2 regions of the Peribacillus sp. FSL H8-0477 genome follow, and region 2 is predicted to be linked to the other one. Evidence: a T-box and tRNA genes for the amino acid it is inferred to sense, from the RefSeq annotation. Region 2 holds a T-box; the other holds one or more tRNA genes.

Region 1 (16,862 bases), on a different contig from region 2:
CGGTTTAATTTGTATAAAACCATCCGTGTTTCCTCTTAAGATAGGTGTTGATGGCCAAGGGGTCTTACCGACTTTATGAAAGTTTTTTTTATAAATGGCATCTCTGACAGATTGATACGGAGCACTATTCATCACCAGCAAGTGGTCTTGAATAGTAAAACTTGAAGAAAAATCCCTAATTCTAGTTAATAATAAATCAGTTGTTGGAAAGAAATCTTTTTTAACACACAGAAGTTCCTCTATTTCTTTAATTGAACAAGACTCTAAATTAAACTGAATGATGATTAACTTAACCCATTCTTGGACATAATCACTTGCTAGACAGATTAGCTTCGATTCAAAACCGGTATCTTTAGCAAAATGATTAGTAAGATGATGATAGAAAATTTTATTCAGTTCATCATGAGTAAGACTTTCCATTTCATCAAAACCCATGAAACCGATTATTTCTTCCAGAATCCACTCTTTTATTTGAAGTCTAAACCAACTGTAAAATTCATTCCAAACAGACTCCTTAGCCAAAAATGTTTCTTTTTTTAATTTATTTTCCATTTGATAAATCGCATCTTCAATTAATTGTTTATCATTTAAAATAGTGTCACTTTTTGAAGCTATTCTTTCATATCTACTTATAAGATAGAACACAATACTTTGCGCTATTTTTGAAATCGTTTCATTTCGTGCAGCAATCCTTAACTTAAAAAACAGTTCTTCATTTTCCTTGTATGCCTCTTCCCAAATGACAAAAGAGGTAAGCTTTGTCTTTGTAAACAGCTGAAAACTTGTCGTGCCTTTCACCATATGTAGTTTAAACGTTTTATTAAGATCATAATATTGATTGTTAGGTTCATAAATACAAAGGACCAAAAAGTTATTGATTTTATTTGACCAGGGAAAACGATCCATAGTACTCTTCGTATGGCTATATTTCTCCATTGATATGTTTATATTTTCCTGCATGAAGACCTCCTGTTTACCACTTAAAACCGATACCTACTCCTATACGATTTAAATAATGGTCTATAATTTAGTTAACAGAAAAGCATAATTATACATACCCCTATGTATTCCCTATAAATACGTTTTCTCCTTCATAACGAGCATCAATAAACTCATTTTATTCAATAAAACACTTTAACTTGTGCCTCAATTTTTTATGTTCATCGGGAAAATCTGATTGAACTCAAATTCTACTTCCTTATTAATCATAAAACGTTTCTCATCTCAACGTGTCCATTATCTTCCTAATCTATGGTACTATGATATTCAACTATTATCCAGCTCTCTTAGTGTTTTGATTTTACAATCGATGGGCTTTATTTACAGGTAGATTAATTAAATTCTTGAAGCTTATATTGAACAATGATGATAGTAGTTATATAATGCATAAATTATACATATGAGAGGTCGTTTGACTATGAAAGACATAATACTCGAGGAACTGAAAAAAATTGAAGAAGAAAACGATGTGAAAATACTTTACGCCTGTGAATCTGGAAGCCGTGCCTGGGGCTTTCCTTCAAAAGACAGCGATTATGATGTTCGATTCATTTATATCCATAAAAAAGAGTATTACCTAACGATTGACCCAGTTGGGATTGGTACCAAACGAGATGTAATTGAACGACCAATCAATGATTTACTTGATATTAGTGGATGGGATCTAACTAAAACGTTACGCCTTCTACGAAAATCAAATCCGCCTTTATTGGAATGGATGAGATCAGATATCCTTTACTATCAAGCCTTTTCAACCATTAATAAGATGAGAGCACTGGAGAAAGATACTTTCTATCCAAATGCTAGCCTCTATCACTATTTAAATATGGCTAAAAATAATTATCGAGAATATCTACAGTCCGACTTAGTAAAAATAAAAAAATACTTTTATGTGCTTCGTCCTATTCTTGCTTGTAAGTGGATTGAAAAATATAATACGATTCCACCTATCTCCTTCCACTCCCTACTAGATGACATCATTCCATCTGGTGAGCTTAGACTGGAGATTGATCAACTTCTCAAGAGAAAAATAGCCGGTGATGAAATGGATTTAGAACCAAAAATTTCGTTAATTAATGAGTTTTTAGATACAGAAATAACCAAGCTCGAAGTCTATACCAAAAGTTTAAACATACAAGTTACAGACCCCACAGAAAAATTAGATCGTTTGTTTTTAGAGACGTTAGATGAAGTTTGGGATTAATAGATACAAAAAGGGGTTGCCCCTAAAAGTCCTATTCCTGACTTTTAGGGGCAACCCCTTCTTGATACTGACGACAACGTTCTTTTCTTCATATGTTTGGTGCTTACTCACCCACCATGCCGTCATTATCGTTATCAATCATATAGGAATATAACCAATGTTCACTCGTTATGGGCATACTAAAACCGGCATCTTTTGCTTCTTTAATCGTCACTTGTCCATTACCGTTAGTATCAACACTAGAAATATCACCGTCTTTATTTGAACTAGATGGTTTTTCATTTGAACTAGGTGATTTAGAAGGTTTGCTGCCTGTTAAACCGAGTGATTCGTTTACTTCGTCAGGGTTTCCATTGTCAAAGGAATCAACGATCTTGTTGCCTCTCAACGTATAGGTATACTCATAATGTGAAGGAATCTGCGTTTCCGTATTTGGATAGGTGATAACCGACTCAAAATTAGTGGCTCCACCTGCACTGCGTATCGCATTTTCCATATAAGCTTGGTCACCATGGCGGTTAAGTGTACTATTTTGTGGGGTAATATTATATGCATTCGATACCCCACCGAGAGAATCTGCGATGGCATGTCCTTCATCTAAAACATCGCTTTCCACTCCTGGAACTTTCGCCTCATCAGAATAGTATCTTCCAGACGATGTTACAGGTTCGTTACGATCATCTTGTAAAGTAATTTCGTCAGCAATGACACGTACTAGCTGCCCGTATTCATTAGTAAATGCCCAATATTCACGGTCCCCAAAGCCAATGTCAACGACGACGTTAGGTTCACGATATCCAGACAAATCACCACCATCAACTTCAATAAGTTTGTATCCCGAGAACAGGTCATTATTTTGTTCAGTTGGTGCTTCTTCCTCAACTGGCTCATCTTCAACCGTATTGATAGTTTCTTCTATTTCGCTATTAGTTGAATTTGTTTCAACTGCGGTTACATCTTCTGAATCTGTTTCTTTATCTGTGACAGATGCATCCTCTACGTTCGTACAACCAACCATAAAGATAATCGTTAAAAGTAAGGCTAAAAAACTTGTTTTCTTTTTCATTTTTGGACTCCTTATAATTTAAAAACATTTAAGTGTATTTTATCACATATTGTTATTCTATTATTTTATTTTTCTCTGTGCACTTCATGATATAACTCTCGTACAAGTTCAAATACGCTGCAATATCATTTTCTTAGGATGAATATTCCATAGAAAAAAATACATAGCCGAACCTAATGACAGGCTCTACCATGTATTTGTTCTAAGCATATGTTTATATTACTTATAAGTTACCTTGAAAAAATTAAAGGTTTGGAAAAGTCCATAAAATTCACCTTTCATAACGCTTACTCCACAAACTTAAGGCCCAATCTTTCTTCTTCTTCAGTTAGTTCATAGATAATTTCCGCATCTTCAGTTGTTTCCATATCTTGATTTCTATTTCTGGTTCGATTACATATATTACATCTTCTATACGTTTTTTCTCATTTTTTTGAGAGTGATTCGATTTTACTTCTTTATTCACTCCGTTTCCCTCCCAAGCAACCAAGATTACTACTCCGAGAACAAGTACAAGACCAGATAGTATCTTTTTATTCATTTTTACTTCTCCTTATACCTCAATAGCCTTCATCTTCCTCGTAATAATCGTCAGCAGTCCACGAATCCCATTCCCAAAAGTTTTCTCCAGATGTGGTAATAAAGCGACTTAAAAATAATTCGAAATTCAAATTAACCGATTCATAGTGATCCACTATTTCAGCAATCCCTAAATAATTTAAACTTCCCTTTTTGAGTGGCTCACTACTAATAGCTAAAGATTGATCCAACACTGAACCTATCGGTAAAAATTTACCCTTTTCGATATTATAGTCTTCTATTGCTTCCTTAATCTCTTCTATTGAAAATAACCACAGTTCTCCACCAATTTCTTCTCCATCTTCAATTCCCGAAAAAAGAGAAGCACCATTATGTTGCAACAAGAATTCTTTGTAGTCATCTGGGAATTTCATCTTAAAGTCTTTTTCCGCTTGGCTAATTTCTTCAGGAGAAGCCGGTTCTTCAAACGTGCACACTACTTCTATATTTAGACCTTCAGGTGTAGTTTTAAGTAATCTACCTTTTTCGTTTAATCTTTCTTTTAAACTAGTTAACAATTGTTTTGTAAACATACGGTCACTCTCCAAATTAATATGGATTTAATACAGAACGGTATTTTCGAAAGTGATTACTTTCATATAAATGATTTTCCGTAACGACAATGATTGGTTGTATCACTGCTAATCTCGTAATAGTGGAACTGATTATTTCCCCGTTTGTCATCGATTATGATTTTCTGTTCTATGGTGGCTGTTTCTGTTGTAGCTGCGGATACAGTGGCTTTTGACGAAGTAGTGTAAATATATTTCGTAGTTATAAGGTGAATTGGCATTGTAATTAAAAGTATCCCTACTTATTTCCTTTTTTAAAATCTTTGCAACTTTTCTTTAATATACCATATTTTGTAATATTCATAAAGAAAGCTCGCTCCACCGGTACTAGGGACATTAATAACTTCTGTCCCTAACCAAGATGATGAAGTGGCTGATATTTTCCATAACGCTGTTCAAAATTTTATGTGAGCAAAATGTGAGCAAATCCTTAAATCGAGCAAAACGCAGCCGGTAAGACAACAACAAAAAAAGCTACAAACCTTGTGATATCAAGGATTGTAGCCTTTGGAAAGTGATGACCTGTGAGGGGCTCGAACCCCCGACCCCAACCCTGTCAAGGTTGTGCTCTCCCAGCTGAGCTAACAGATCGTTATGTAATGATGCTCGTTTTGGTACATTTCTAATTATATATTTTCTTTGGTAAATGTCAATACTATTTTTCTAGGAAAACTTCTAATTCTTTTTTACCAAAAAGAGAACTAATGTTCTTATTTATATTGCATAAAGAATATACGTTCGCATATAATACATTTATGGAGGTGTGTATTAGATGTTGATGACGATGTTTGCAAAGAGTATGGAGCAGAATCGAATGGTGGAAATTATCTATATGTCAGAGTCAGGTGTGATTACGCAGCGTAAAATTCAGGTACTTTCTATTGAGGAAGATCGAATACGGGCTTTCTGCTATTTACGTCAGTTGAAACGTACCTTTAAAGTGAGTAATATTCTATCTGCACAACTGCTTACCTATAAACAGCGGTTAGGTTGACTCCTCTAATCCTTCTTCCCTATTTATTCCTCATATATGGGCCAGTGCTAAGCTGGTCCTTCTTCTTACTCTCCATAACACAGTGATTTGCTCTTCATTCAGCCGTCCTTTAGACGGGAATTACAAGAATAAGTGTGGTAAAATTATTTCGTAAGCCCTTTCAACTAATTTAAAACATTCAACAGGGGTGTGACGGGATGAATGAAGCTAAGAGCACCATTAAGGAATATAGGTTTACCAGTAAGGCTTTAGGGGAAGATTTAGAATTGCTTGTCTATTTACCAGCTAACTTTTCTCCTCTATATAAATACTCACTGCTTATTGCTCAGGATGGTCGGGATTATTTTCAACTCGGGAGAATGGGGAGAGTAGCGGATGAGCTGCTTGCCAGTGGGGAAATGGAGAATGTTATCATAGTGGGTGTTCCTTATCAAAATCGCTATGACCGCTGGAATAAGTATCATCCAGATGGGGATCAAAATAAGAACTACATACGTTTTCTCGCCCACGAGCTTCTTCCTTTTCTTGAAGAAGAGTTTCCGGTTTACCATATGGGATTGGGCCGTGCGTTAATCGGTGATTCACTTGGGGCTACAGTCTCACTCATGACATCACTTCAATATCCACATACATTTGGTAAGTGTATTTTACAGTCACCACTTGTAAATGAAACAGTTATCAATGCAGTAAGGGATTTTGAGGCACCTCATTTGCTTGAAATTTATCATGTTATCGGTACTGGAGAAACGGAAGTCCCCTCCTCTACCGACGATACAGTTTCCGACTTTCTCAAGCCGAACCAAGAATTAAGTGCATTGATGAAAGAAAAAGGCTTTTCTTATTTTTATGATGAGTTTGAAGGTACACATACCTGGAAGTTCTGGCAAAAGGATCTTAAACGGGCGTTAAAGGAAATGTTTTAAGCATAGGTAGTTTACGTCACAATCTTACCTAATTTTTGGTATACTATTTGAAATAACGTACAAAGTACAGTATTCTCATTCGGGAGGTATTTTTATGAAATATGGTATCGCTATTTTTCCTTCTAAGACACTACAGGATAAAGCAAATTCATATCGAAAACGGTATGATACGAATTATTCCTTGATTGCGCCTCATGTTACAATTAAAGCGGCTTTTGAAGCGTCAGATGCTGAAATTAAAAACATTGAACAGAAAATCGAGGATGTTGTTACGCATTTCAACCCTATGGTGCTTAAGGTTCTTAAAGCGAGCACGTTTCAACCAGTCTCAAATACCATCTATTTTAAGGTTGAACCTTCAATAGAACTTGAGGGATTGTACAATGCATTCAATCAAGAAGAGTTTGCTGGAGCACCTTCGCCTTATAATTTTGTCCCGCATATCACGATCGGTCAGAATCTATCGATTAATGAGCATTCTGATGTTCTAGGTCAGTTAAGCATGCTTGATTTAACCCATCAGGAAGTTATTACTGAAATTCAATTAATGAAACAAAATGAACAAGGCACTTGGAACGTTTATAAAACGTACAAGCTTGGAAAGGAATAAGATCTTTGAACATAGAACTTGTAACTACTAAAAAACAACTTGAAGATGCTTATTATGTTCGTATGAAAGTTTTTGTTGAGGAGCAGCTTGTTCCTGAGGAAGAAGAAATTGATCAGTTTGAGGATGCTTCTACTCATTTTATTTTATATGATGAACTTCAGCGTCCAGCTGGTGCAGGGCGGCTCCGTATTCTTGATAGAATCGGTAAGGTTGAACGTATCTGCGTGATGCCCGCTGCTCGCAGTAAGGGTGCCGGCACTATTATTATGAATGCTCTTGAAGAATATGGGACTAAACAAGATATCCACACATTCAAGCTAAATGCACAGATTCAAGCGATTCCTTTTTATGAAAAACGCGGATACCGTATCGTTTCAGAAGAATTCCTCGATGCGGGCATTCCTCATAAGACTATGATAAAAGACATGTAAGTACTCCCGAACCAATTGGTTCGGGATTTTTCTTTGCTCAAAATGGAGAAATTCCACGTTTGCCCCTGTCCTATCAGCTCCTATCTTCATAGTCTATGAGTATGAAAGGAAAAGGAGGAGATTGTTATCAGTGATCAAGGATTTAATATGGAGGAATCTCAAAAGGAGTTAATGAAGCTGCTTGTATCCAGCACATTACGGAAACATGGCATCAAAAAAGAGAATATTAATCTTACAGATCAGGAGAAGGCACAACTGAAAAAGACGATTCTCCATCTGCAGGAGCAATACAAGAAATTAACTGACGAACATACCAGCATTACCGAAGCCGATGTAAATCCAACTACTAATGTTTATGACTCATTTAAATAGCCTCGTCAGCTTTAACCCAAAAATCCGCACAAAATAGTTATTTGCCGAGGTAGATTCGTCCAAACATCATGGCAGTTGACGCATACTTTAATAAAGAATCAAACCTAAGGAGGATTATTATGAATCAAGAGGTGTATAGAAGCAATAGAAATCATTGTGAGAGCAGCAGCAGCGAAAGCAGCAGCTGTAGAGAGGAAAGCAGAAAGGAATGTCGCCAAGAAAAAAGGTGGTCTGCTCTAGATTCAGACGATCGTCACCCATTATCCGCATTTTGCCGTAACGAAGATAATAACATCGATCAAAGAGCTGTTCAAGGTAATTCAGAATTCCAATTATCTGAAGAGTTAATTTTCATCAAAGATTCTTGTGATGTAACGGTTACTTCAGTTGATTTAAAAGCAGCACTTTCTTTACAAGCTGCCATTCAAGCTGCGATTGCTGTCATTATCAGCATTTCAATTGCTGACGGCCAGGATTCTTCTTCAATCACACAAGAATTGCTGCAAACGTCTAAAATCAGCCAGATTACACGCCAAAAAACAATTGTTGAAAACAGCCGTGATATTGAAATCAGAACGACTGATGCTCAAATCGCTATCAATATCCAGCTTTTACTTCAATTGCTTCTTGCGATTATTGTGGAAGTTGACGTTCTGTAATAGTAAACCCAAAAGGACACATATGTGTCCTTTTGACTTTATTTACACCATTGCATTAACAAACCATCCCTTGCCTGTTAACTCCGTTGCTGTTTGTTCGATAACTTCTCTTGGAACATAATTCTTATGTCTAGATGCACCGTTATACATACTTAATTCGTTAGGTTCATGATCTGACATTGTCTCAGTGGGCTGCGTTTCAGTACGATCTGTATTCATTTCCCTGTAAAACTTCATTGGGAAAATGGGGGATGTTCCATGGACAGAACGATTCGCTTGGCTTTCGGCAGCAGCTGTACGATTAGCATATTGGATGTAATCAAACTGTGTGACTGGTGCTATGTATCCCATTTTATTTTCACCCTTCCTAAAGTTTTTAAATAGTAAATGAATGTATGTACTCATAGACCTATTCCCAATATTTCTACTAGTTAAACCACTTTTACAACTTTTTGTTTTCTTTTTGTTCTGTTATGATAAAACCTGCAATACTATTTCAGCAGAAGCAGATTTGAGGGTTTACCTATGAAAGCAGCAAAATCAGAAAATAGACTTATAAAACTAGACAGTATTTCACCTGATGAACTGCAAATCCTTTTTGAAAAGGGAAAGCGTGGGAATCTGTTATGTCCTGCTTGCCATTCACCAGTCAAATTATATGTAGGTATACACGAAGAGCCGCATTTTTATCATGCAGCTCCAAATGTACCCGTATGCAATACCCTGCAATGGGAATCCAGCCCGAGTTCTCCCTCTACTGAAACAGTAGAGTATCGTGAACAAAATGGGTTTCGTATTCCTATCTCTCGTACCATTACAGAAGAAAAACCTGTCCAGCAAAACTTCCTTACATCCAAAGAAGTCAGCGGTAGTCCTGATTTTGAAAAGAAACTTGTAAAACCTTCAACAATTGATAATCCTTACTTCAATGAATTAGCCAGATGCGGTGTCATCCTTGATAGTCAGCAGCTTACTGCAGCATCGACAATTGAGGGGCCATTACTCGTTCTCTCTGGCGCTGGAAGCGGAAAAACAAGGGTATTAACGGTTCGGACAGCTTTTATGCTGACGGAAAAAAAGATTGATCCGCGAAGTATTATGCTTGTCACGTTTACCTCCAAAGCAGCCGCTGAAATGAAACAACGTCTGCTAAGTTATCCAGGAATCACGCCGATGATTGCTTCGCAGCTTGTCAGCGGGACTTTTCATAGTATTTTCTATAAAATCCTGATCTTCCATCAACCAGATCAATGGCAGCGGGATCGTCTCTTGAAGTGGGAGTGGGAGAGGTCAAAGATTCTTAAAAACGCGGGGCGGGAAATAGGATTAGATGAAAAAGAATTTGCTTATGACCAAGCGTTACAGCAAATCGGATTATGGAAAAATTCACTTCTATTCCCTAAGGATATTAAACCAAAGGACGAGTTTGAAACATCTTGTCTATCATTATATAAAAGCTACGAAGACTATAAAACTCAAACCGATCGCTATGATTTTGACGATATGCTGGTAGGCTGTTATTTACTTTTCCGTGACTACCCAGAGCTATTAGCCAGATATCAAGAACGCTTTCACTATTTTTTAGTCGACGAGTTTCAAGATATTAATGCTGTACAATATGAATTAATTAAACTCTTATCAGCCAATACACAAAATGTGTGTGCGGTTGGTGACGACGATCAGTCCATCTATTCCTTCCGTGGAAGTGACCCTTCATACATTCTCCATTTTGAAGGGGACTTTCCACAAGCAAAGGTCATTAAACTGACAGAGAACTATCGTTCGTCACATAAAATCGTCTCGACAGCTAACCGGATGATTAAGCGCAATAAACAACGCCGTGCCAAAGCCATGCAAGCACAGCATGATAACGGAAACCCGCCTGTTTTGTTTTATCCTTATGATGAGGAAATTGAAGCGACCATGATTGTGACCGATATCCAAGAAAAAATCAGACAAGGTGCTCAACCAGGTGATTTTGCTATTCTATACCGCACTCATTCCATGTCACGAGCTATTTTTGAGCGGCTGGCAGCTTCTAGTCTTCCGTTTGTAATTGAACGAGATGCCGAGAGCTTTTATGAACGTAAAATAGTCAAAAGCATGCTCGCTTATATGCGGCTGGCGCTTGATCCTGAAGATCCAAAACCAGTGAGTTCAATATTATCTTCCCTGTTTTTAAAACAAAGTGCTTTACAAGAAATGAAAGCACAAACAATCTTACAAGATTGTGATTTTATTAATGCCTTTTCACATGTTAAAACAGGACATGCCTTTCAGGAGAGAAAGCTAAAAACATTACCTGAAAAAATTCGATCTTTATCCGGCTTGTCCCCTTCTGTTGCACTTGAATTTATTGAAAAGGATCTTGGCTTTACAGATTACGTAAAAAAACGCGGTGATGAAGTCAGTGTGGATAAAGGTTCTGACGACATCCGAGATTTAAAAGTAGCCGCAAGACGCTTTGAAACCATTAGCTCATTCATTGAACATGCGGACCATATGGCTGCTATGGTGAAGGAAGTCAAGCAGCTCTCCAAGCATTTCCAAGACGCGATTCAACTGACGACCATCCATCGTTCAAAAGGTTTAGAATACAAATCAGTTTACTTGTTATCCGCTGTAGACGGCAGCTTACCGCATGACTTCTCACTCGAAGCATACCGTAAAGGTGAAACCGCTCCACTAGAAGAAGAACGACGACTCATGTACGTAGCCGCCACACGAGCCAAACAGGAACTCTATATCTCCGTACCACAAACAAGAAGAGGAAAAACAGCACACCCATCAAGATTCTTGAACTTGTAACAAGAAATGCAGAAGCAGCCCGTTAGCTTGCGAAGGAAATAGGGAAAGGACCAAAAGGCGGCCCTTTGCCTTTTGTGGACTTTCATCTTTTCCACAGTAAGCTGGCTGCTGGCGCTAGACAACTAGAAATGCAGAAGCAGCCCTTTTTAAAGGAAGGCCGACTAATTTCGCCGCGTCTTAAAACCTATAACTACAAAAACGGAGGACTCCAGCATCCTCCGTTTTTTTGTATACCCGATTATTTTTTATTTAGCATTTCAGCAAGCGTTCCGAAGTCGAGTTTGTTCCCATCTTTTACGATTGATTGGACGATTTTATCTTCTGTTTCTTTGTTAACTGGTTTATTGGCAATCTGGGATACCCGTTTTATGACGTTCCGTACGGTCGCTTCATCCTTAAAATTTGCCCCTTGCAGAGAACTTGCCAATTCAAATACATCTTTCATATTGACGCCAGTCTTGTTTTCCATATTTTTAAAGAATTTGTTATCCATCCTTCGCCCTCCTTCTCTGTATTCCTATTCTATGAACCCAAATCCAAAGGGTGCATAGCCAACATTAAAGGAAATTTAAGAATTTTTTCGTTCATGGCTTACCTTTTTCTGTTTATTGAATATAGTGTAGCAAAACGTTGAATAGGAGGGGCAACAATCGATTCAATAATCAGTAAGACTAGCAGCTCTCCCCAAAGTATTCCTGGTGTAATCACAAAGATTCTTAAGAAAGGGATCGTGATAAACAGCGAACTTAGATGGATTTACCTTCCTTATAGCATGATCCACACAGTCCAATATGCTGATACTTTCTTTTTCCTGTTCTTACAAGATTCTATTGCAAAAACCCCCAACGGAGACATACAGTTTACTGAATTAACCGAATTCAATCCTGATGATGGTTGGGATCATTCTTTTCAGTCCTCCCCTGGACGGTATTGGAAAAGGCCTACTTATGTAATGCCAGTTTTGCAGGAAATACCGGCCATTCCTAAGTTTGATCGTCTTGTTTTCTTAACAAAACATCAAAATCACATTTCTAGCTCTACAATTCAGGAAGAATTATTAACTGCAAGAAATAAGAAAGTAATCGTCGTATTTGATTAAGTAAAAATGGAATAGGCCTGACGCCTATTCCATTGAGTACTTAGCAGAATGAAGCGCCGACAATAACTAACAAAATAAATAATACAACGATTAATACAAACGTGCTGCTGTATCCTCCGCTGCTGTACCCGCCGCCGCCGTATCCATTGCTATATCCGCCGCCATATCCACCGCCGCAAGAGTTGTATCCTCCACATAATCCAAACATATTTTTCACCTCGCTTTAAGCTTAGCTCACTGTTAAGATATGAAATTTTTGTCGTTATGTGCAGGCTATGTCCTACTCGATACAGCCTATTTCCTCTGCTCTTATCCCTTTGCTTCCTTAAATAAAAAAAAGCCGGACTCTAAATTGAGTCTAGCTTCCAATCACTACCTTTTATATCCACCTTTATTGCACCCACAGTCTTTTTTTACTTTTGGGATTCTCTTAACTGGTCTCTGATATGCATAACTGGGCTGTTGTTGCTGTTGATATGGCTGTTGATACGGCTGCTGATTAATGTTCCTATCCATTATCTACACTCCTTTTATATGGAATATATGATTAGAGTATGTTTATTGCTCCTTTCTTGCTTGATACACTAGCCTATGAGATGTAACACGATTGTTTCTATAAGGGAACCTATTGCAGCAATTGCCAGAATAATAATAAAGAATTCTCCTATTGGGAGCTCTAACGTATATACATAACCTATAAATAGACTGACCCAAATACCTGTACACCAATAACAGCTCAAGAGCTGCCCAATCCAGCTTTTAAGTCCTTTCTCCTTCGGAACTAAATAAATTTCTATCTCTCCATCTTCATTCGTTTCTTCTATTTCATTAAAAAACGGGGCACGTAAGAATGAGGTAATCTTATCGAAGACGATAATTCGAGTTAGTCTAAATGACGCTAGTCCGAGCATCGTAATTACCGTCCAACTGATTTCTTTCAGTAACATCCTCTACGATTCGCCCCTTTCATCCGCTAAAGTACTTTAAAATCAGAAAGATCGATTATTTGCACATTTTGAATTGTCGTGCCTGTTTTTATTTGCACAGATTCCCCTTTTTTTCCCAAAAGCTGAAATCGGACAATACGACCATTGATTTTCGCTTCACAAAGAGGCGTTACGCCTTTCTCTGTTTTACGTAAAAGATCCTTCACTGCTTTTCTTACTTCTTTTCTTTGAAGCTCTTCAGCAGACTTTGGTTCAAGCTTTTTAATTTCATGAACGCCGCCTCCATTTGCGACTGGTATATTTTCTTTTATAATCGACGTACCTTCCGGTGAGTAATGATCCGTTATTTGTTTAATAGAATCAATCTCCGCATGAATTTCATCCATAGCTTTATAAACCCCAAAGTCATGCTTCATCTGCTCAAGCTGCTGTTCTTTCCTCTCTTTCTCTTCCCTATCTTCACTTTCGATCTTCACTTCATGTTCAGGAACTATCTCGGTTGCCTCCACTGGCTCAACATCTGTTTTATAATCTATCTTAGTTTTTTTGCTTCTAAATTCCTTCTGCATATTTTCTGTTTCTGGCTCTAAAATGTCCGGTTGAACAATATAAAGAAGCGGCTTTGATCTTACTTTCTTTTCCTTTTCTGACATGCTGCGCCCCTCCTCGCCCACATTTTTTCATGCATCCCTATGTGTCATTTATATTTTTCATTCTCGTTTTTATGACTACCCTGTTTCCCTTCGATTCCTCTAATGAAAAATAATTGAAATAAATTTCCCTTTATTAGAAAAAGATAATAATAAGTAACTATATAGGGAGCTGTCTAATGAATAACCAGCCTAAAGTTTCACTCTTACAAATATCACTCCTGATTATTACGGCGATTGGTTTGAAGAATCATGTTACCGTTATCCCGCATTTATTAGGTGCTGCTAAAAGGGATAGCTGGGTATCTGTCGGAATCGCGCTTGGTTTTATTCTGTGTTGGTGTTTTTTACTTTCCTATATCCATAGAAAAACCATCAATCAAAATATCTTTCAGTTTGTTGAACAACATACAGGCAAAGTATTTGGCCGGACCTTTTCCATAATGGTTAGTTTGGTATTTGTGTTACTCGCTGCAGTCACTCTTAAAGAGTTTATTTCATGGACAAAAGTATCGTATCTGCCGATTACCCCAATATTATTCAGTGTCATCTTATTTACCATTCTTTGTTTTTTACTGTCGATAACCAATATACAAACCATCGTTATTCTAAATACATTTGTCCTGACAGCAGTCGTTGTTTTCGGTTTTTTTGTGGCCTTCGCCAATATCCAATACAAAGATCACACCCTTTTAAAACCGATTTTAGAGCATGGATTTAAACCAGTACTTTCAGGGACTATTTACCCTTTATCCGGACTAATAGAAATTATTGCTCTTCTTTTCATCCAACAAAAAGTACATGGAAAAATGACCATCAAACTTTTTCTGATTAATAGTGTTATCTTAGCCGGGCTCATCATAGGACCTTTGATTGGATCCCTGACTGAGTTTGGACCTTATGAGGCAGCACGTCAAAAATACCCTGCCTTTGAACAATGGGGACTCGTTTCATTAGGAAGATTTATTGAGCATCTTGACTTTCTGTCCATCTACCAATGGATAACTGGAGCCTTTATTAGGATTTCATTTTTTTTATTTCTGTCAGCCGAAGCCTTTACCTTTAAAAGCAATAAGAAAAAAATAATCCTACTAGCAGGCTTTTCACTTTTTTTGATTATTACTAACCTTATTCCAATGAGCGATATCACCTTTTATTCATTTATCCGTTCATTCTTAATGCCTTTTACGTTTTGGTTTTTCCTTGCCATCTCCCTTATTCTAGGCATCATTGCCGCTTTAGCTAACAAGAAAAGCAGGAGGAGTCAATATGTTCAAGAGAACAAAAAAGAGACCTACAATTCCAAGTAATAAACCAAGTATGGCTTTAGATTTTTCTCCTAATGAAGGCTACCTTAGAGAGTTATTTGCTGATTCAGCGGATGTATTTTTCGAGTCCTTTACCTTCCGAACAGCACACCCAATAAACGTTACCATTACCGCTTGTGAAGGACTTGTTGATACAGAGTCCTTAAATCGGCTCGTTTTTGAACGATTGGATGCTTTTTTTGAAAATTATCCAGACCAATTGCCTTCACCAGACACTATTTTGCATGCTCTTCACTTGCCCATTATGAAAGAAGTTCTTAACGAGGAGGATCTAGTCAGCGATATTTTTTCTGGTAAAGCAATCATCCTTTTTCAAGGTTATGATCGGCTTTATTCTATTGGAATTTCCAATCGCCCTCAACGTACACCTGAGGATACGGCAACAGAAACGACTATAAAGGGACCAAGAGATAATTTCATAGAAGATATAATAATCAATTCTGCATTAATTCGAAAAAGACTGCGTACTAAATCACTTCAAAACGAACAATTTGAAGTAGGCCGGCGATCCTTAACAAAGGTTTCACTCTTATATGTAAAGGATGCTGCAAATCCTGAAATTGTGAAAGGACTTGTAGAAAAAATTAAACAGATTGATGTCGATGGAATTTACAGCGGCAATCAGATGATGGAATTAATTGAAAAACCCGCACCTCTATTTCCGAGATATGATTATACCGGAAGACCTGATACTGCTGTTCAATCGCTTTTAAAAGGACGAATTATCCTATTAATTGATGGCATATCCTATGCAATCATTACTCCTGCCAACTTATTTTTACTCTTAAAAACGGGAGAAGATAATGAATATAACAGTGTTTTCGCTTCCTTTGAACGATTACTAAGAATCTTTGGTATCTTTGTTGCCGCCCTATTGCCTGGTTTTTGGGTGGCCGTGACGACCTTTCACCAAGACCAAATTCCGCTCATCTTACTCGCCACCGTTGTAGAGGCTAGAAGAGGCCTACCGCTTCCTTCTTCATTAGAGGCCATTGTTATGGTCATCATGTTTGAAATATTCCGAGAAGCTGGCATGCGTCTCCCGCCAAGCATCGGAACCACCTTAAGTGTTCTCGGCGGCTTGATTATAGGTGACGCAGCCATCCGTTCTGGTCTAACAAGCCCGGCTATGCTTGTCGTCATTTCCGGTTCTATTGTCGCTACCTTTACCTTGGTTAATCAGTCATTAATTGGAGCGATAAGTGTCCTCCGGCTGTTTACGATTTTATTTGCTTCCTTTTTAGGCTTATTTGGATATTTTTTTTCACTTCTATTCATTTTGATTCATTTGAGTAATATGAGGACATTCGGAATTCCTTATTTGGACTTTACAGCTAATCTAAATTTCAAAAACTTATTAAGAGAAATGCTTCGCCTGCCTGCTAAACAAATTAAAAGCAGACCTTCTATGTTTTCTCCAGACGATAAAAGGCCTCAGGGGGACGGTGAACAGTGAAAAAATCAGTTAAATACCTATCCATCATTCTTTGCACCCTCATTCTTTCAGGCTGTTGGGATACTACTGAACCCGAGCGGCTTGTGTACGCAACTGGTATGGGCATAGATTATAAAGATGGTGAGATTGTCGTGTTTTTACAAATTATGAATATGAGCGGCTTAG
Region 2 (16,862 bases):
TCATACGTTTAACCGTGCAGGCTCCATGATCGGCCTATTCTTTACCAACGAAGAAGTAATCAACTATGAAGGAGCTAAAACCTCTGATTTAGCCTTCTTCGGCACGTACTATAGAGAAATGGCAGAGCAAGGCATCTACCTGCCGCCATCCCAATTCGAAGGCCTATTCCTCTCTACGGCACATACCGATGAAGACATCGAAAAAACCATAGCCGCAGCAGAAAAAGCCTTCTCTAAACTAAGAAAATAATATAAAACCCGAATTCCTATGATAAAGTGTACCCTTTGTAAAGGGCATTTTGAAAAAGCCTAGGCAACTTGTTGAAGCTGCTGTCTGTATTTTACAGGCGGCAGCTTTTTTAAATTCCACTGGCCTCGATAATGATTGTAGTACGTCATATAACTTTTAATTTCTCGTTTCACTACTTCTAATGTCTCACATTCCTTTAGATTGGCTTCATCTTTAAAATGCCCAAAGAAGGATTCTTGGGGCGCATTATCCCAACAGTTGCCACGGCGTGACATCGACTGGCCTAGGCCCATTTTCTTTACTAAGGTTTGATAAATAGGGCTCGTATAATGGAAACCCTGATCCGAATGGATAAACGCATCTTTCGCTAAATGCTTATGCTTTTTCAATTTCTTTACTGTATGGAGGGCGATATCCAGCGATAAGGAATCGGACACCTCATACGCTAAAATTTCGTTCGTTTCTGCGTCTTTAATCGTTGATAAATAAGCACGTTTTCCGCCTCTATACGTCAAATACGTGATATCTGTTAATAACACTTTTCCTGCCACACCTTGCTTGAAGTTACGGTTTAGTTCATTTTGGCATGTCCGATGTTCTTTCGTTGCTTTTGCCATGCGTCGATAGGGATTGGCCTTACGAATTGGACAGATAATATCGAATTTCTTCATAATACGGCGAATTCGTTTTAAGTTATATGTGACACTATATTGATTTTGAAGCGTCATTTTGATTTGGCGTGCTCCCTTTTTGCGTCCTCGGAAATAATACGCCTTTAAAATGATTTCTTTCACCACTTCATCTGCCACATCTTGATCTGCACGGTTTTGTGCAGAGCGTTCATCAAAATAATTGTAATAACCTGAGCGAGAAACCCCCATCAGTTCACAGAAGTAGCTCACCATGCGCTTCAATCCGTATTTATTGATGGCGCCATAAATCAGTTCAAATTTTATTTTCGCTTCCATTGTGATTTCTTCTTCCTCATCTGCCTTTCGAGTAGATCCAGCTTTTTTAGTAGTTCGTTCTCTGCCTCAAGTAATCGCATTTTCGCTTCTAATCGTGCGTATTTTTCTTCCAGGCTTAGTTCCCGTTCAAGTGGGTGTCCTGAATTCGTTTTACGTGTATCCTGTAAACCGTCTATACCAGCTTTTCGATACGCTGCTCGCCAACGTTTTGCGGAAGAACTCACACGCTCCAAACCGATTAATTCGACATCTAATCCCGCTTCTTCAAAAATGATTCTTGGTAGCTTTCCTTTCTCATTTTCTGCAATAAAATGGCGCTTAAATTCATCTGTATAGGTAATGGCCTTTTCACTAACTGCCTGTACGTAGGGATTACATTTTAATTGCGCTTGTTGTTTTTCAGTTAAGTAGATTTTTGTCATTCGGTTCCGCTCCCGTATCTTTTTTCTCATTATAAATAAAAATACCCTACAAGATAGACTTTTTTCAAAGTGTCTATCTTATAGGGTACATTTTATGAGGAATTCGGGTTTTTTTATTCTAGCTTGAGAGGCGCGGAAATTTGGAAAGGCTGGGTCAGCAAGGTCATCTTGGGAAAGGCCGAATCAAGTCGAGTTTGGGCCGAATGATAGCCGAAAAGGGCCGAATCAATCAGAGAAAGGGCCGAATAACTGCCAAAATGGGCCGAATCAGCAATCATTAAGTTACTTTTGAGTGATCCGGCAAGCTTGGAATGGAGAAACGAACGTAGAATCCTAGCTTTTTATCAAAAATAGATCACTTTCTGATAGATTGAGAGGCGGGGTTGCCCAGAAAGGGTATCCAAAAGAGTTAGATACTCTATTTTTGCAACACGGGGTATAAGGAGATAACCAAAATATTTGGATTAGCTTTTCCATTTAAAACGGTGGAGAATAATAGGCTCATCCTCGTAGCTTGAGAGGCGGGTTTATCCAAATGGGTTACTAAAAACAGTAGTTTTCAATGAGAGCTATAACTGGATCAGCAAGTTCATCTTGGAAAGGGCCGAATGATATTCAAAAAGGGCCGAATCAATCAGAGAAAGGGCCGAATGATAGCCAAAAAGGGCCGAATCAATCAGAGAAAGGGCCGAATAACAGCTGAAATGGGACGAATCAGCGTTCATTAAGCTCCATTTAGGTGATCCGGCAAGCTTGAAATGGTGAAATAAATGTAGAATCCTAGCTTTTTATCAATATCCAATCACTTTCTGATAGCTTGAGAGGCAGAATTGCTCAAAAAGGGTATCCAAAAGAGCCAGATACCCTATTTTTGCAACAAGAGTTATAAAGGGATAACTAAAATATTCGGATTAGCTTGGTGACTTTGGTGTAAGGAAGAAGAATGGCTTAAGAGGCTGCTTTGCTCTAGGTAGTAAAGTGGTAAAAATACATTTCTCATAGTCCCTCCTCCATACTAACTTTTGAAATAATCCAACAATCTGGTGGCATAAACAGCTGTTAAGTTTCATAAATTGTATTGGTATCGTTATTGTTTTGAAAGGAGGAATGGTTTTGACCGCGGATAATTTGCCGTTTTTACGTTTTACACTCGAGGAGTCGATTTGGTTTCAGAAGGGGCAGGAAGTAGCCGAGCTCTATTCGATTTCACTCGATCCAAATGTGACTATTCAAGAAAGCGATGAGTATGTAGTAATTAAAGGAACTCTTGATTTGAGTGGGGAATATAAGATTAATCTTTCAAGTGGTGAATCAGAAATCAAGCATTATTCACAGGGGTATTATCCAAAGACGATGCAATCTGTAGAAGACTCAGGGAATGGCACGCAGGAATTTAACCATCGCTTTCCTGTTGATATTTCCATTCCATATAATCGGGTGGAGTCAGTGGATGATATTGGTGTAAACATTCAGACGTTTGATTATACGTTGATTGAACGAAATTGTTTGAAGCTTCAGGCTGACTTGCTGGTGACAGGTATTTATGGTGAACAGCCGCATATGCCACAAAGAGAAGATTTGAAACAAGAAGAATACGAGATCGAAATCGTACAGGAGTCAAGTTCGCAGTCAACCGAAGAGCAGCAGGTAAGTTCTCAATCAAGATACGAATTTGACCAAGAGTCGAGTTCTCAGCAATACGATAAAGTAGAACAAGAGGTAAGTGCCGGGTCCCGGGAGCAAAAACAAGAAGAGTCGAGTTCCCATTCTTCAGTGGAATTAGAAGTGGAGTCAAGTGTTGAATCGAGCGAGGAGGCCGTTGCCGATCGTAAGATGGAGCCGCTTAACAGGGAGAGTCCTGAGTCTGACGAGATGAACTCTGAGGATGATTTATATAAGCCGTTTTACGTTGAAGCTAGGAAGCAGCCAGATGATGAATCGTCAACCACTGTCTTTGAACCGAAAAAAGGACCTGTGCTGAAAAGAGACCAGGAAGATTGCCCGACTGAGACTGTACCGAAGAAAGTGGAAATGGAGGAAGTTCGCTCTGTGGAAGCGGCAGACCCAGTGGTATTTCAACAAAAAACAGAACCTGTTTATGAAGAAAGTGGTGAAGAGGAGTCAGTAGTTGAAGCTGAACAAAAACAAGAAAAGAAATACCATCACTTATTGGATCTTGTTCGAAAGCCAGAGCCTCAAGAAGCGGAAGCTGTAGAAATTCCGCGATCTAAAAGTTATAAGAAAAATAAACAGGAGTCAAAGGAAGAAACGAAAGAGAAGCATGTTTCACTAACAGATTTCTTCGGCAGGAAACAAGAAGAAGAGCTTGTGAAGATGAAGGTCTGTATCGTCCAACAAGGTGATACACTCGATATCTTGGCGGAGCGTTATGAGGTCTCTGTTCAATCCTTAATGAACAGCAATATGCTTGAGCCAACAATGGATATTTATGAAGGTCAAGTGTTGTACATTCCTAAGGTGACCATATACAAGCACTAACCGATAAAAGCAGGGTCATTATTGGCTCTGCTTTTATTGAATGAAGAAAGGCGGTGACAGACAGTGTACCGAAATAAAGAACCGAATGAAAACTTGGGTGAAATATTGTCTCAATATGGACTTCGCGTTAAGTATCTTGAAGACTTTGGGAAAATCACGAAGGTCTACAGTGAACAGGGGATTTTTGCGTTAAAGTCAATGCCAGCACAGGAGGGGATTGATTTTATCCGCAATATCCAAACGCTGTATCAACGCGGCTATAATCGAATTGTGCCAATTTACCAAGCTGAGGGTGGTCGATATGGCGTTCTGAATAACAACCGTTTGTATTATTTAATGCCTTGGCTTGTTGATGAAGAAAGCGGAGAACGTTCCGAGCGTCACAAGCAGATGTTTCGTGAACTAGCACGTATGCACACGTTATCGGTGAGAGATATTCCGGTGGATGCTGAGGAACGAGAAGAGCATTATAACGTGACCGTTGAGGAGTGGAAAAAGCAACGGGAATTTTTAGATGAATTTGTCATTGCTTGTGAAAAGAAATGGTATATGGCGCCTTTTGAAATGATGTTTTGCAACTATTATACCGATATCTCACAAGCAATGGATTACTCCCTGAAAAAAATAGAGTCGTGGGCAGAGAAGTCAAAGGACTTGGAAAAAGTCAGGACAGTTGTCACACACGGCAAGGTCTCACTAAAACACTTTATTTATAATGAACGAGGCTATGGTTATTTCATTAATTTTGAAAGGTCACAAAAAGCACCGCCGCATTTTGATTTGCTTCCGTTTTTGGAGAAAACGGCCAAAACATATCCCTCCAATAATAATGATTGTATTGATTGGTTATATAATTATTTTCGCTATTTTCCGTTTAAGGAAGAAGAAATGCTTCTTTTCCAGAGCTATTTAGCTTATCCCGGCGCTACTGTCTCCATTGCGAGAAAGTATTTCGAGAAAACAAACAAAAGTGAGTACCACTCCGTGAAATCATTACAACGCCACTACTGGCAGTTGAAAAACATTGAATATATGGTGATGAAAATTGAAGAAATTGAAAACAGTAAAAAAGCTGCAGCAGCGGAAGCAGCTCAAGCAGCCGAACAGGAGCATAGTTAATGCCGGAGCAGGAGGAGAATCATGATCATCCTTGCTCCGGCTATTTTTTATCTGGAAGACTCCTTCACGTAATCCTCGCACATACCTGAAATAGCTCGCATAAGCTAGCACAAATCGTATAAAATCTCAGAAATAAGGAAAAGATGATTGACGAAAGCCCTGTTTTTTAAGTAAGATAATAGTATTAATTCTTTTGTGAATAATGACGTAACTACATAAATTGAATGCTGTGATCAGGAGTAGTACGGTGGAAAGCTGCTTTTAGAGAGGAAACCGATTGGTGAAAGGTTTCTAAGTAAGTATCCCCTGAAGTCGCCTGTGAGCTGTATCCGTGAAGTGAGTAACGGGTGCCGGCAGAAGCCGTTATCTTATTTGAGAGCCGATTAAGAATCGCAAAACACGCGATGATTCTCTTTTTCGGAAAAAAGGTGGCACCGCGAAAAACTTCCTTCGTCCTTTTGAGATGAGGAAGTTTTTTTATGGAAAAAAAGCCATTATAGGAGGAATTATTATGGAAGATAATCTACAATCAATGCCAACGAAATATGATCCGCAAACTATCGAAAAAGGGCGATATGAGTGGTGGTTAGAAGGAAAATACTTTGAAGCCGCACCTGATGAAACAAAAGAACCGTATACGATTGTAATCCCGCCGCCGAATGTGACAGGAAAGCTTCATTTAGGTCATGCATGGGATACCACACTCCAAGATATTCTGACTCGTATGAAACGGATGCAAGGAATGGACGTACTTTGGCTGCCGGGAATGGACCATGCGGGGATTGCTACTCAAGCGAAAGTAGAACAAAAACTTCGTGCAGATGGCATAAGCCGTTATGACCTAGGACGCGAGAAATTCCTTGAAGAAACATGGAAGTGGAAAGAAGAATATGCAGGACATATCCGTGATCAATGGGCGAAATTAGGATTGGGTCTAGATTACTCCCGTGAACGATTTACCCTTGATTCAGGTTTGTCGAAAGCTGTTAATAAGGTGTTTGTTGACTTATACAAAAAAGGTCTAATCTATCGTGGGGAACGAATCATTAACTGGGATCCAGCTACGAAAACAGCCCTTTCTGATATAGAAGTGATTCATAAGGATGTTCAAGGTGCCTTCTATCATATGAAATATCCGCTTGCTGATGGTTCAGGTGAAATTGAAATCGCAACAACTCGTCCAGAAACGATGCTTGGTGATACTGCGATTGCGGTTCATCCAGAAGACGATCGTTATAAACACCTGATCGGAAAAACTGTTATTTTACCAATCGTTGGACGTGAAATTCCAATTGTGGGCGATGATTATGTTGAAATTGATTTTGGTTCAGGGGTTGTAAAAATTACACCGGCACATGATCCGAATGACTTTGAAGTAGGGAACCGCCATAATCTTGAACGCATTCTTGTGATGAACGAAGACGGTACGATGAATGCGAAAGCTGGTATTTATGAAGGAATGGACCGTTTTGAATGCCGTAAGCAGATTGTTAAAGATCTTCAAGAACAAGGTGTATTGTTCAAAATTGAAGAACATCTTCATTCAGTTGGCCACTCAGAACGAAGCGGAGCTGTTGTAGAACCTTATCTTTCTACACAATGGTTTGTTAAAATGCAGCCGCTTGCTGATGCTTCCATTGAATTACAGAAGAAATCCGAAGACGAAAAAGTTAATTTTGTTCCTGAACGGTTTGAAAATACGTACTTACGTTGGATGGAGAATATTCATGATTGGTGTATTTCTCGTCAGCTATGGTGGGGACATAGAATTCCTGCTTGGTACCATAAAGAAACAGGCGAAGTCTACGTTGGTCAAGAAGCACCAGCTGACAGCGAGATGTGGGAACAGGATAATGATGTGTTAGATACTTGGTTCAGTTCAGCACTTTGGCCATTTTCTACAATGGGCTGGCCGGATACTGATCAAGCTGATTTCAAACGCTATTACCCAACCGGTGCACTTGTAACTGGTTATGATATCATTTTCTTCTGGGTATCACGGATGATCTTCCAAGGAATTGAATTTACAGGAGAACGTCCATTTAAAGATGTGCTTATTCACGGACTGGTTCGCGATGAACAAGGCCGGAAAATGAGTAAATCACTAGGTAATGGTGTCGATCCAATGGAAGTGATTGAGAAGTATGGTGCCGATTCATTACGTTATTTCTTGTCAACAGGCGGATCACCAGGTCAAGATCTTCGTTACAGTACGGAAAAAGTTGAATCCGTATGGAACTTTGCGAATAAGATCTGGAATGCTTCTCGCTTTGCCTTGATGAACATGGACGGCTTGAAATATGAAGAAATCGATTTAAATGGTGAAAAATCAGTGGCCGATAAATGGATTTTAACGCGTTTAAATGAAACGATTGAAACCGTAACAAGACTAGCTGACAAATATGAGTTCGGTGAAGTTGGCCGTGCCCTATATAACTTCATCTGGGATGACTTCTGTGATTGGTACATTGAAATGGCGAAGCTGCCATTATACGGGGAAGACGAAGCAGCGAAGAAAACAACACGTTCGATTCTTGCTTATGTTCTTGATAACACAATGCGCCTGCTTCACCCGTTTATGCCGTTTATTACCGAGGAAATATGGCAGAACTTGCCGCATAATGGGGAATCCATTACCCTTGCAGCGTGGCCGACTGTTGATCCTGCGTTGACGAATACGGAAGCAGCAGAAGAAATGAAGCTGCTTGTCGAAATTATTCGTTCTGTACGTAACATCCGGTCAGAAGTAAATACGCCGATGAGTAAGAAGATCAACTTGATGTTAAAAGCGAAAGACGAATCAATTGTGGCGAAGCTTGAGAAAAATCGTGCTTATCTTGAACGTTTCTGTAATCCTGAAGAATTAACGATTGGGGTAAATGTAGAAGGACCAGCACAAGCGATGACTGCGGTTGTTACGGGTGTTGAACTCATTCTTCCGCTGAAAGGCTTAATCAATATTGAGGATGAAATTAAACGTTTAGATAAAGAGTGTGAGAAACTGAATAAGGAAGTAGAACGTGTTCAGAAAAAACTAGGCAACGAAGGCTTTGTTAAAAAAGCCCCAGCAGCTGTTATTGAAGAAGAACGTGCCAAAGAACAAGATTATGTAGAAAAACGTGATGCGGTAATCAGCCGGATTCAAGAATTAAAGCAATTGTAAGCCAATACCCGCTGAAAATAACATGTTGTTATTTTCAGCGGGCTTTTTAAATAGAAGAATGGTAATATGGAAAGAAAAATTTACAGTTCAGCCATGAGGAGTGGAACTAATTGTTTAACACAGTGGAAGAAATGATGAACTATTTACATACTCGAGAATCAGCGTTGGGCATGGATTTTGGCCTAGGGAGAATGGAATCGATCCTAACAGCTCTAGGGAATCCAGAAAGAAAATTCCGGTCGATTCATATCGCTGGTACCAATGGAAAGGGTTCAACCCTAAATGTAATCAAGCAAATATTAATACAGTCTGGTTTACAGACAGGAACGTTTACCTCTCCGCATCTAGAACGAGTAAATGAACGAATTATGATTAATAACACTCAAATTTCAGACAAGGACTTACTTGAATTGATAAATAATGCGTTTCCGGTCATTGAAAAATACGGGGCTACCTATTTTGAAATTTTGACGATTCTTTCTTTTATGTACTTTGAGAAAAGGAAGGTTGATATCGCTGTTATTGAAACAGGGTTAGGCGGTCGACTGGATTCGACCAATGTCATTACACCGCTTCTTTCAGTGATAACCTCCATTGGACTTGACCATACGAATATTCTTGGGAATACACTGGCGGAAATCGCTTTTGAAAAAGCGGGTATTATTAAACAAGCAGTACCTGTTATTTCAGGCGTTCGTGTTCAGGAACCATCCAGTGTAATTGCCGCTAAAGCAGCTGAGCAGTCCGCACAGCTTTATAGGCTTGACCACGATTTGACGATAAGCAACTATCAAATACAGAATCAAACTCAATCGTTTTCACTTACGTTTGGAGATGTAGAATTCGTAGACCTGATTCAACCTATGTTTGGCAGACATCAAGTCGACAATGCAGCACTTGGTGTTTCGGCGATCTTACTATTGAATCAGCAATATGGTTATCAAATAGATGAAGAGTGCATTCGGAAGGGGTTACTTGCATCCAAATGGAACGGCAGATTTGAAAGGCTGAGTCCTCAGATAATTATTGATGGTGCTCATAATCCTGCGGGCATTACAGTTCTGATTAAAACCTTAAAGGAACGGTATCCTGATAAGAATTATCGTTTTGTCTTTACAGCCTTACAAGATAAAAAGTTCGACGACATGCTGCATCTTATTGATGAACATGCATCCGCACTGATTTTGACGCAGATAGACATCGATCGAGCTTCCAGCCTTGATGATCTACTTAGAGCAAGTAAATTGGCTGATAAAATCGCCTTCACTGATTGGAAAGAAGCCGCTGAATATGGCCTAAATACGGTAAAAGAAAATGAAATACTCATTTTTACGGGTTCATTATATTTTGTTGCCTTTGTTCGTCCGTACTTAAAAAGGAAAATAATTTTCTGAAAACTATCTAATTAGTGTGACTTTAATCCAAATATTTGCTAAAATATTTAAAAACAAGGACTATTTTACCAATATTTACATAGTTTTTGGAAGAAGGAGGGGGAAATGGTGATTTCAAATCGGAAAATATGGACGATATGGGGATTATGGGCACTAATTTTTCCATTAGGTCTCTGGCTGACGTTTCATTATTTTCCTCCTCAATTCATCGGCAAGGAATGGCACCTTTTAGCCTTTTTAGCATTAATGTGTGTTCTTTCCATGATGCCGATCATGATTAACAAGGATCCGGTAACGGTCGTACAAGGTGTTTCGTTAGCTCTCTTTCTCGAATTTGGATTAGCAGCAGAAATCATGGCGACACAGATTTCCTTCATCTTTATCCTTTTGATGGTACACATCCGTCGTCCGGAAGTATATCGCATTCCGCTTAATTCACTACTATTTTTTATTATGAGTTTAATGAGCGGTTTAGCCTATTATTCATTCGGCGGTGATCATCAATTTGGTTCAACATTAGATGGGAAGCACATTTTTTTAATCATGGTCTACCAGTTAGTCTATTTTGTTACCAACTCAATTATGCTCTCCATCTCAGATTATTTTTTACATAATAAGAAATTCACGTTTAAAGATGAAAGTCTCTTATGGGACGGCATAGCCACTTTGTTGATATTGCCAATCGGGATTATCTTATTCATTCTCTATCAACAAATCGGAATTATTTCAATCGTCCTTATTGGCGTTCCCATCATTAGCTTAGCTTGGATTCTAAAATTATATAATCAATCTAAACAGATTAATACTCATTTGAAAAGTGCTGGAGAATTTGGTCATCAGCTTACTCAAAAACTTCATATCGATGGTGTTCTTGAATTATTCATTAATCGGATATCGACGATTGTTGAGACTGAACAGGGCTATATATTCGATATATATAACGCAGAAAAGGAAATTCATCTACTGCGCTATTTTGAAAATGGTGTGGCTAAAGAAAAAAATATCGAGCCGCTGCGGAATGGACTTGGAATTACCGGAGAAGTTTGGCAGACGGGGAAAGCGTTACTCTTTCATTCTCGCAAAGAATGGAAGCATCTCGATATGGGCATCATTGAGCCGAATATAGAGAGTATTATGACGATTCCGATTGTCAGAGACAAGCTGGTTGTAGCAGAAGTCATGCTTGTATCGACAAAAAAACGCGCCTATGAAAACCATCAAATGATGATAATGGATATTCTTTGTTCGTATCTAGGTGTGGCTATTGAAAATGCTAGACACCATTCACTGGCCATGCAGCAAAGCGAGCGCTGCCCATTAACTAATTTATATAATTACCGATATATAGAACGAGAACTGCAAGTACAGTTTACGAATCTAGCTAACCACATTACGAAAAATGTCTCACTTATTTTAATCGATATTGATCGGTTTAAAGCGGTAAACGATAGTTTTGGTCATCAAAGCGGCAATGAAATTCTCTGCCAGTTAGCAGAACGGCTGAATTCAATTGTGGGTAAAACGGGAACGTTAGCTAGATATGGCGGAGAAGAATTTGTAATTCTTCTTCCGAATCTAGCAAAGGAAGAAGCTTTTAAATTTGCTGAATTTATCCGATTATCGATTGCCAATAAACCATTCGCGGTCCATTCAGATCTTGATGAACACCGCTCCAAACAGCTGGTGACGATTACTGCCAGTATGGGTGTAGCCACTGCGCCTATTGATGCGGATGACGAACAAGCACTGATTCGTCACGCAGACCGTGCCATGTATACAGGAGCTAAGCAGGCCGGAAGGAACAAAGTTGCTCAGTATGTGGGATAAGTCTACCTGTGTCACAAAATTTGTAAAATAAACAAGATTTTTGTAAGAACCGCGTTATATAATAAAAGTAAGGAATAATAATAGATTATAAGAGAGCGATGTGTATGGACATGAAGAAACTAAGTACAATCTTTTTGTCATTATTGCTGATTTTTTCGATTTTCACACCTATGTCTAATAATGCCGAAGCAGCTATACAATCAGGATCAAAATTACGGGTGCTTGAGATTGTGGCTTCCGGAGGATCCCAATTACCGAGCCAACTTAAAAAAGGGAATTTTGATTATGATTTTGACTATACGGTTATGACGATGAAAAAATTTGTTGCGTTACGTGAGGAATTAGATGGCAAGTATGATGTGATTGCCATTATGGAAGGCAACTATACAAGTACGGGAGTAAGCGGGAAAAATCATAATACTTCAGGAGTTATGAATGACATAACCAGGTTAAAAGCAAATGAAATTATTGAAGATTTTATTATAAAGGGTCAACCTGTTATTTTGGACGTAGACAGCATCAAGACAGGAAATAAATTAAAAGAAAAATTTAATACGTATTTATCCAATACACCGGCTAATGTTATTTTATATGATAAGAAATTTTTTACAGGAACAAGAGAATTTAGATCAGACTTTAATCAGTTTTTAACTAGCAATGCATATAAACAAACACCTAGTTATTCTTTGACCAGAGAACCTAGTAAAACAGCCCAGTATGTGCCGGGAAATACGCTTGATTTTACTATGAATGTTACCGTTCCTGCTGATGTTAATTCTAGAAGCTTAAAAGCTAAACTATATATTGATTCTAATTTTGACGATAAATATTCAACAGATGAAATCGTGGCTGAGAAAGATGTGTTATCTTCTTCGTCAACCATTTCCTTTGTATTGCCAAAAGGCTATTCAGGGGTACGGTACTGGAAGCTGGAATTAGTGGACAATGCAACGAATCTAAAAAGTTATGAAAAAGGTATGATTAAATTTAAAGGAAAATCAGTAGATGTAAAGGTTCTTCAAGTTACGAATAGTTCAAATTCAAGTTCCCTAAAGACCGAATCAAACATGAAGCAATCCTATTTAAAAAGAACAGATGAATATAATATTGAAATAGATGTAGTCAACATGACGACATTTAATTCAACAACACATCGGACAATCAATGGTAAATACGATATGGTGATCTTCGGGTTCGCTGATTCATATAATAAATCAGCAGCTATTTCTCAAATTGCCGCTGACACTGTAAATTCTTATATTAATTCTAAGCAAAGTGTTATGTTTACTCATGATACAATTTTCATCGAAAATGGTTCAACTACAAACACTTGGGTGCAAAACTTTAGAGATGCGACAGGGCAAGATAACCCAATGACCAATTTAGGATATTCTGCACCGAACCAAGCAACAAACACAAAAATAGTTAATAAAGGGCTCGTTACTTCTTATCCATTCTCAATTGATAAAGATGCACAAGGTAATGAAAAAACAAATATTAAAATTGCTAATACTCATAATCAGTATTTTACATTGAACTTAGAAGATCCCGATATCATTTCATGGTATAACATTGATGAAGACAGTCGGGATGCGAATGACAGTTGGAATCATTATTATACGTATTCTAAGGGGAATATTACTTATTCAGGAACTGGCCATACAAGTACTGGTTTTCCAGATGAAGAACAACGTTTATTCGTCAATACGATGTACCGTGCATTTTTAGGTTCGAATCATGCACCTGAAATTACTGTGCATACGCCTTCAGAAAATCAAATCATTCCAACAAATCAGAATATCGAATTATCATACACATTACAAGATTATGATTTGAAAGATAAGAAAGTGTCTACTAAGGTGTTTATAAATGACAAATTAGTCTCGACCAATAATGATGTTACTAATGGATCGACAATAAATGAATCATTGAGACATGAAATGCCAAATGGCGGCGAGGTTCTGATAAAAATTCAAGCAACCGATGCTTCTGGTGCTATAAGTGAAAAGGTAGTTAAGGTTCTTATTCAAAAGATAACAGCTAGTCTAGAAGTGAATCGCTCTATATCAGCACCAAGTCCAGTGAAAACTGGGGAGAATGTAATTGTTGATTATATAGTGACGCCGCAGGCCATTACAGGGAAAGCTGCTGAATCATTAGTTAATGACTTGAAGCTTAAAAAAATAGATGAAGTAAGTGTTAAGTCAATACAGTTACTAGAAAATTTTCCAGCGAATTTAAAAGTGGTCTCAGAAGGAACGAAAACAGGCAGTGAAGAAACAGGAATCAAACTGGTTAGAAACCTTTCTGATATCATTTATGAAAAATCCGGAACTGAAAGAAACCCTATATTTACGGCAAAGCCCATAACTTTTTCGGTTCAAGTAACACCGATTAAGAAAGGTCAATATGCCCTTAACGATTCAATACTAAGCTATACAGACCTAAACGATAAAAAGGAGAAACCAGCATTCAATTCTATTAATTTCTTTGCTGATGTGGCTTTGACCGGGATTAAACTCCCAGAAAGCTATATTTTAAGTAAAGGTTCTGAAAAGAATTTCAGCCTTGATTTAAAAATACTTCCTGAAGAGGCTGGAATTAAAGAGATTGTTTGGAGTGAAGAGAGTGGTGGGAAAAACCTAGAGATTAATCCTGCGACTGGTGTTGCTAAGGTTATTAAGGAAGGTCAGACCACTGTTAAAGTAAAAGTAACCGATAACTTTGGGAATGTAAAAGAAGCTAGTGCAACCATTACAGTTCGGATTCCAGTTGAAGAATTCACTGTAAAAGATATGGACATAGATGTTGGTGAAACATTGCCGTTGCCTATTACGGCTATAGTACCTGAAGATGGTAGATCTAGTTTAGAAGTTTGGCTTGCTGATGAGACGGATAATAAGAAAACAGCTTCTATTAATAAAGATGACTTCACTATTAAAGGTTTAAAAGAAGGTACAATTAAACTGTTTGTCGCGGGACTAAATTCAGAAGGTGTCAGGACTGAAAAAACTGCTACTATTACTGTGAAAAATGTACCCGTCACAAATATCATAGTGACGCCTAATAGTGTGAAAATCGATAAAACAGAGATTTACGATAAATTTACGGTTAGGGTTGAACCTGATAATGCTACAAATAAGGAAGTGGTGTGGACTTCACTCAGTCCAACCATTGCCTCGGTAGTAGAGAACGGTAAAATTCAAGGAAATGCTACAGGTGAAACTATACTAGAGGTAACAACTCCAGATGGAAAAGTAACAACAAAGGTAACTGTTAAGGTTGGACAACCATTGACATCCATTTCGGTAGACGGGCCGATATATATTACCAAAGGTCAGACTAATACTATTACGGTTATTAAACACCCAGCAGATTCAACAAATGTAAAATCCACTGAGTTTACCCAAGCTAAGGGTGAGGAATATTATGTTAAACTCGATAAAATTACAGGTGAGATAACGGGCGAACGAATAGGTCAATCCATGGTGACCGTAAAAGTTATTGATGAAGAAGGAATGCAATTTACTGCTGAGGTGTCTGTCATAGTCAGTGAAGAAGGCGATAATGGCAGTGGCGGCGGTAATAACAACGATGATGATAAGTATTAAAAGGAACAAGAGGGCTGCAGTCTCCATGCCCTCTTTTCTTTTTATTTTTCGCTGCATGCATCATAGAAAGGGTGTAAAATGAGAACTCCTTTGAAGAAATATCTAGTAATATTCTTGATTATTATGGTAGCAGCCGGTTCTGGTTTCTATGCGTATACATCAGCAACTGCTAAGGTGAATCCTGAAGAACTTCATGCATTTATAGAAAATATTACTTCTGGAAATAAAAAACAGGTGTTGGAGTCATTAGAAGATAACTCGAAACTACTAAAAGCAGAAACAGAGAATGGTAGACGACCGCTTGAATATGCGATTGCTTATCAGGAGTATGCTATCGCAAACGAACTATTGGAAAAAAACGCGAAAATCAATGAACAATCAGCCATGCCGCTGTTTGTTCAGCTGTCACTTTCATTGAATGATAGTATTCAGCTTGAAGGTAATCCTGACATGCAAAAAGATGCTGTTAAGTTGTTTAAAACAGCGATAAAACAGGATAAGGATCAGTTGAATCTTGTTGATAACGAGGGGAATACGGCCCTGCATTATGCCTCATTAAAAGGCAATGATGAGGTAGTGAAGCTCTTGCTGGAAGAAGGAATATCTCCAGCTGTCAGCAATAAAACTGGTGAAACGGCTCTAGCTTACGCTGTGCAGTCAGGAAAAACGAAGGTTTGTGAACAGCTGATAAAGGCAGATAAGAAGCAGGTTAACGTCGTAGATAAAAGTGGCAATAGCCTTTTAATCAGTGCAGTTCTTAATGGCCGGAGTGATATCGTCAGCTTGCTTCTTACACATAATATAGCCGTAGATACAAAGGATAAAGCTAAAAAAACAGGGCTCATGTATGCTAGTGAGTTTGGTAACGTTGAAGTAGTTAATTTGTTACTCAAAGCCGGAGCAAACGCAGCGTTAAAAAGTCCTGAAGGAATAACTGCTTATGGATACGCAAAAGAATGGAAGCATGAAGACGTGATGGATACATTAAAAAACTCCGCTGACTAATCTGAGCGGAGTTTTTTTGTTAGTTATCTTTTTCCAGTCGATCTGGAACGGCGGAAAGCTGTTTAACTTTAGGTAATGCATCTTCTTGTTCGAAAAATAGTCGTTTATTGTTAACGATTTTAAATCTTGAAAATTCAATATCAGCTTTTTCGTCAAAAGTCAGTTCAGGGGTGCCCTCTGCTGCATTCCCTCTAAAACTATTAATTGTTAAGTTATCTTTTGAAAAGAGGCCGCCCGTCACATTCAGTAACGATCCTACTCCATAGACATCCGCGACTGAAGCGGTATACAGATATCCATTAATTCCAGCTGTAGTTTTGTTAAATTTATTAACTAAGTTAATATCTAAATTGCCCTGAGTCATTAAAATAAAGGCGGGATTTTTCCAAATATCTTTATCAATTGTTCCGGTTGTACAGGAATTTTGATAACAATGAATATTAGCATTTTTTATGGTGGTTTGGCCTAATACATAGATAACAGAATCAAAACTCAAGTTCCCTGTCAGCTTTAAATTACCGGTTATTAAAATATTTCCTTTTATATCGAGTGCTTTTTGAGCGTTATCTTCAAAATTTGCGTCACCATCAATAATCAGCCATCC

The links. A T-box is a leader RNA that pairs with one kind of tRNA and senses whether it is charged. The one in region 2 lies ahead of MHI18_RS07145 (valine--tRNA ligase), so its partner is inferred to be a tRNA-Val.
Region 1: it has a tRNA-Val gene. The T-box ahead of MHI18_RS07145 (valine--tRNA ligase) is inferred to sense a tRNA for this amino acid. The anticodon was not compared.

The regions. Positions count from the first base shown of each region.
Region 1 covers NZ_JBBODE010000002.1:926,197-943,058, reverse strand. Annotated here, with positions in the region: gene MHI18_RS16385 (helix-turn-helix domain-containing protein) at 1-960, opposite strand, end outside; gene MHI18_RS16380 (nucleotidyltransferase domain-containing protein) at 1,418-2,203, shown strand; gene MHI18_RS16375 (DNA/RNA non-specific endonuclease) at 2,307-3,269, opposite strand; gene MHI18_RS16370 (hypothetical protein) at 3,598-3,810, opposite strand; gene MHI18_RS16365 (SMI1/KNR4 family protein) at 3,830-4,381, opposite strand; gene MHI18_RS16360 (hypothetical protein) at 4,444-4,641, opposite strand; tRNA gene MHI18_RS16355 (tRNA-Val) at 4,939-5,011, opposite strand; gene MHI18_RS16350 (hypothetical protein) at 5,193-5,414, shown strand; gene MHI18_RS16345 (alpha/beta hydrolase) at 5,612-6,337, shown strand; gene MHI18_RS16340 (2'-5' RNA ligase family protein) at 6,432-6,947, shown strand; gene MHI18_RS16335 (GNAT family N-acetyltransferase) at 6,953-7,378, shown strand; gene MHI18_RS16330 (hypothetical protein) at 7,526-7,750, shown strand; gene MHI18_RS16325 (spore coat protein) at 7,870-8,409, shown strand; gene MHI18_RS16320 (hypothetical protein) at 8,452-8,814, opposite strand; gene MHI18_RS16315 (ATP-dependent helicase) at 8,935-11,217, shown strand; gene MHI18_RS16310 (stage VI sporulation protein F) at 11,456-11,710, opposite strand; gene MHI18_RS16305 (hypothetical protein) at 11,948-12,316, shown strand; gene MHI18_RS16300 (YjcZ family sporulation protein) at 12,357-12,524, opposite strand; gene MHI18_RS16295 (hypothetical protein) at 12,689-12,832, opposite strand; gene MHI18_RS16290 (DUF1360 domain-containing protein) at 12,901-13,263, opposite strand; gene MHI18_RS16285 (hypothetical protein) at 13,290-13,916, opposite strand; gene MHI18_RS16280 (GerAB/ArcD/ProY family transporter) at 14,093-15,223, shown strand; gene MHI18_RS16275 (spore germination protein) at 15,183-16,697, shown strand; gene MHI18_RS16270 (Ger(x)C family spore germination protein) at 16,694-16,862, shown strand, end outside.
Region 2 covers NZ_JBBODE010000001.1:1,389,826-1,406,687, reverse strand. Annotated here, with positions in the region: gene hemL (glutamate-1-semialdehyde 2,1-aminomutase) at 1-250, shown strand, start outside; one part of gene MHI18_RS07165 (IS3 family transposase) at 310-1,256, opposite strand; one part of gene MHI18_RS07165 (IS3 family transposase) at 1,256-1,640, opposite strand; gene MHI18_RS07160 (hypothetical protein) at 2,203-2,343, shown strand; gene MHI18_RS07155 (LysM peptidoglycan-binding domain-containing protein) at 2,754-4,139, shown strand; gene ysxE (spore coat protein YsxE) at 4,203-5,258, shown strand; T-box leader at 5,479-5,719, shown strand; gene MHI18_RS07145 (valine--tRNA ligase) at 5,770-8,421, shown strand; gene MHI18_RS07140 (bifunctional folylpolyglutamate synthase/dihydrofolate synthase) at 8,532-9,815, shown strand; gene MHI18_RS07135 (sensor domain-containing diguanylate cyclase) at 9,921-11,642, shown strand; gene MHI18_RS07130 (DUF5057 domain-containing protein) at 11,747-15,253, shown strand; gene MHI18_RS07125 (ankyrin repeat domain-containing protein) at 15,344-16,258, shown strand; gene MHI18_RS07120 (hypothetical protein) at 16,278-16,862, opposite strand, start outside.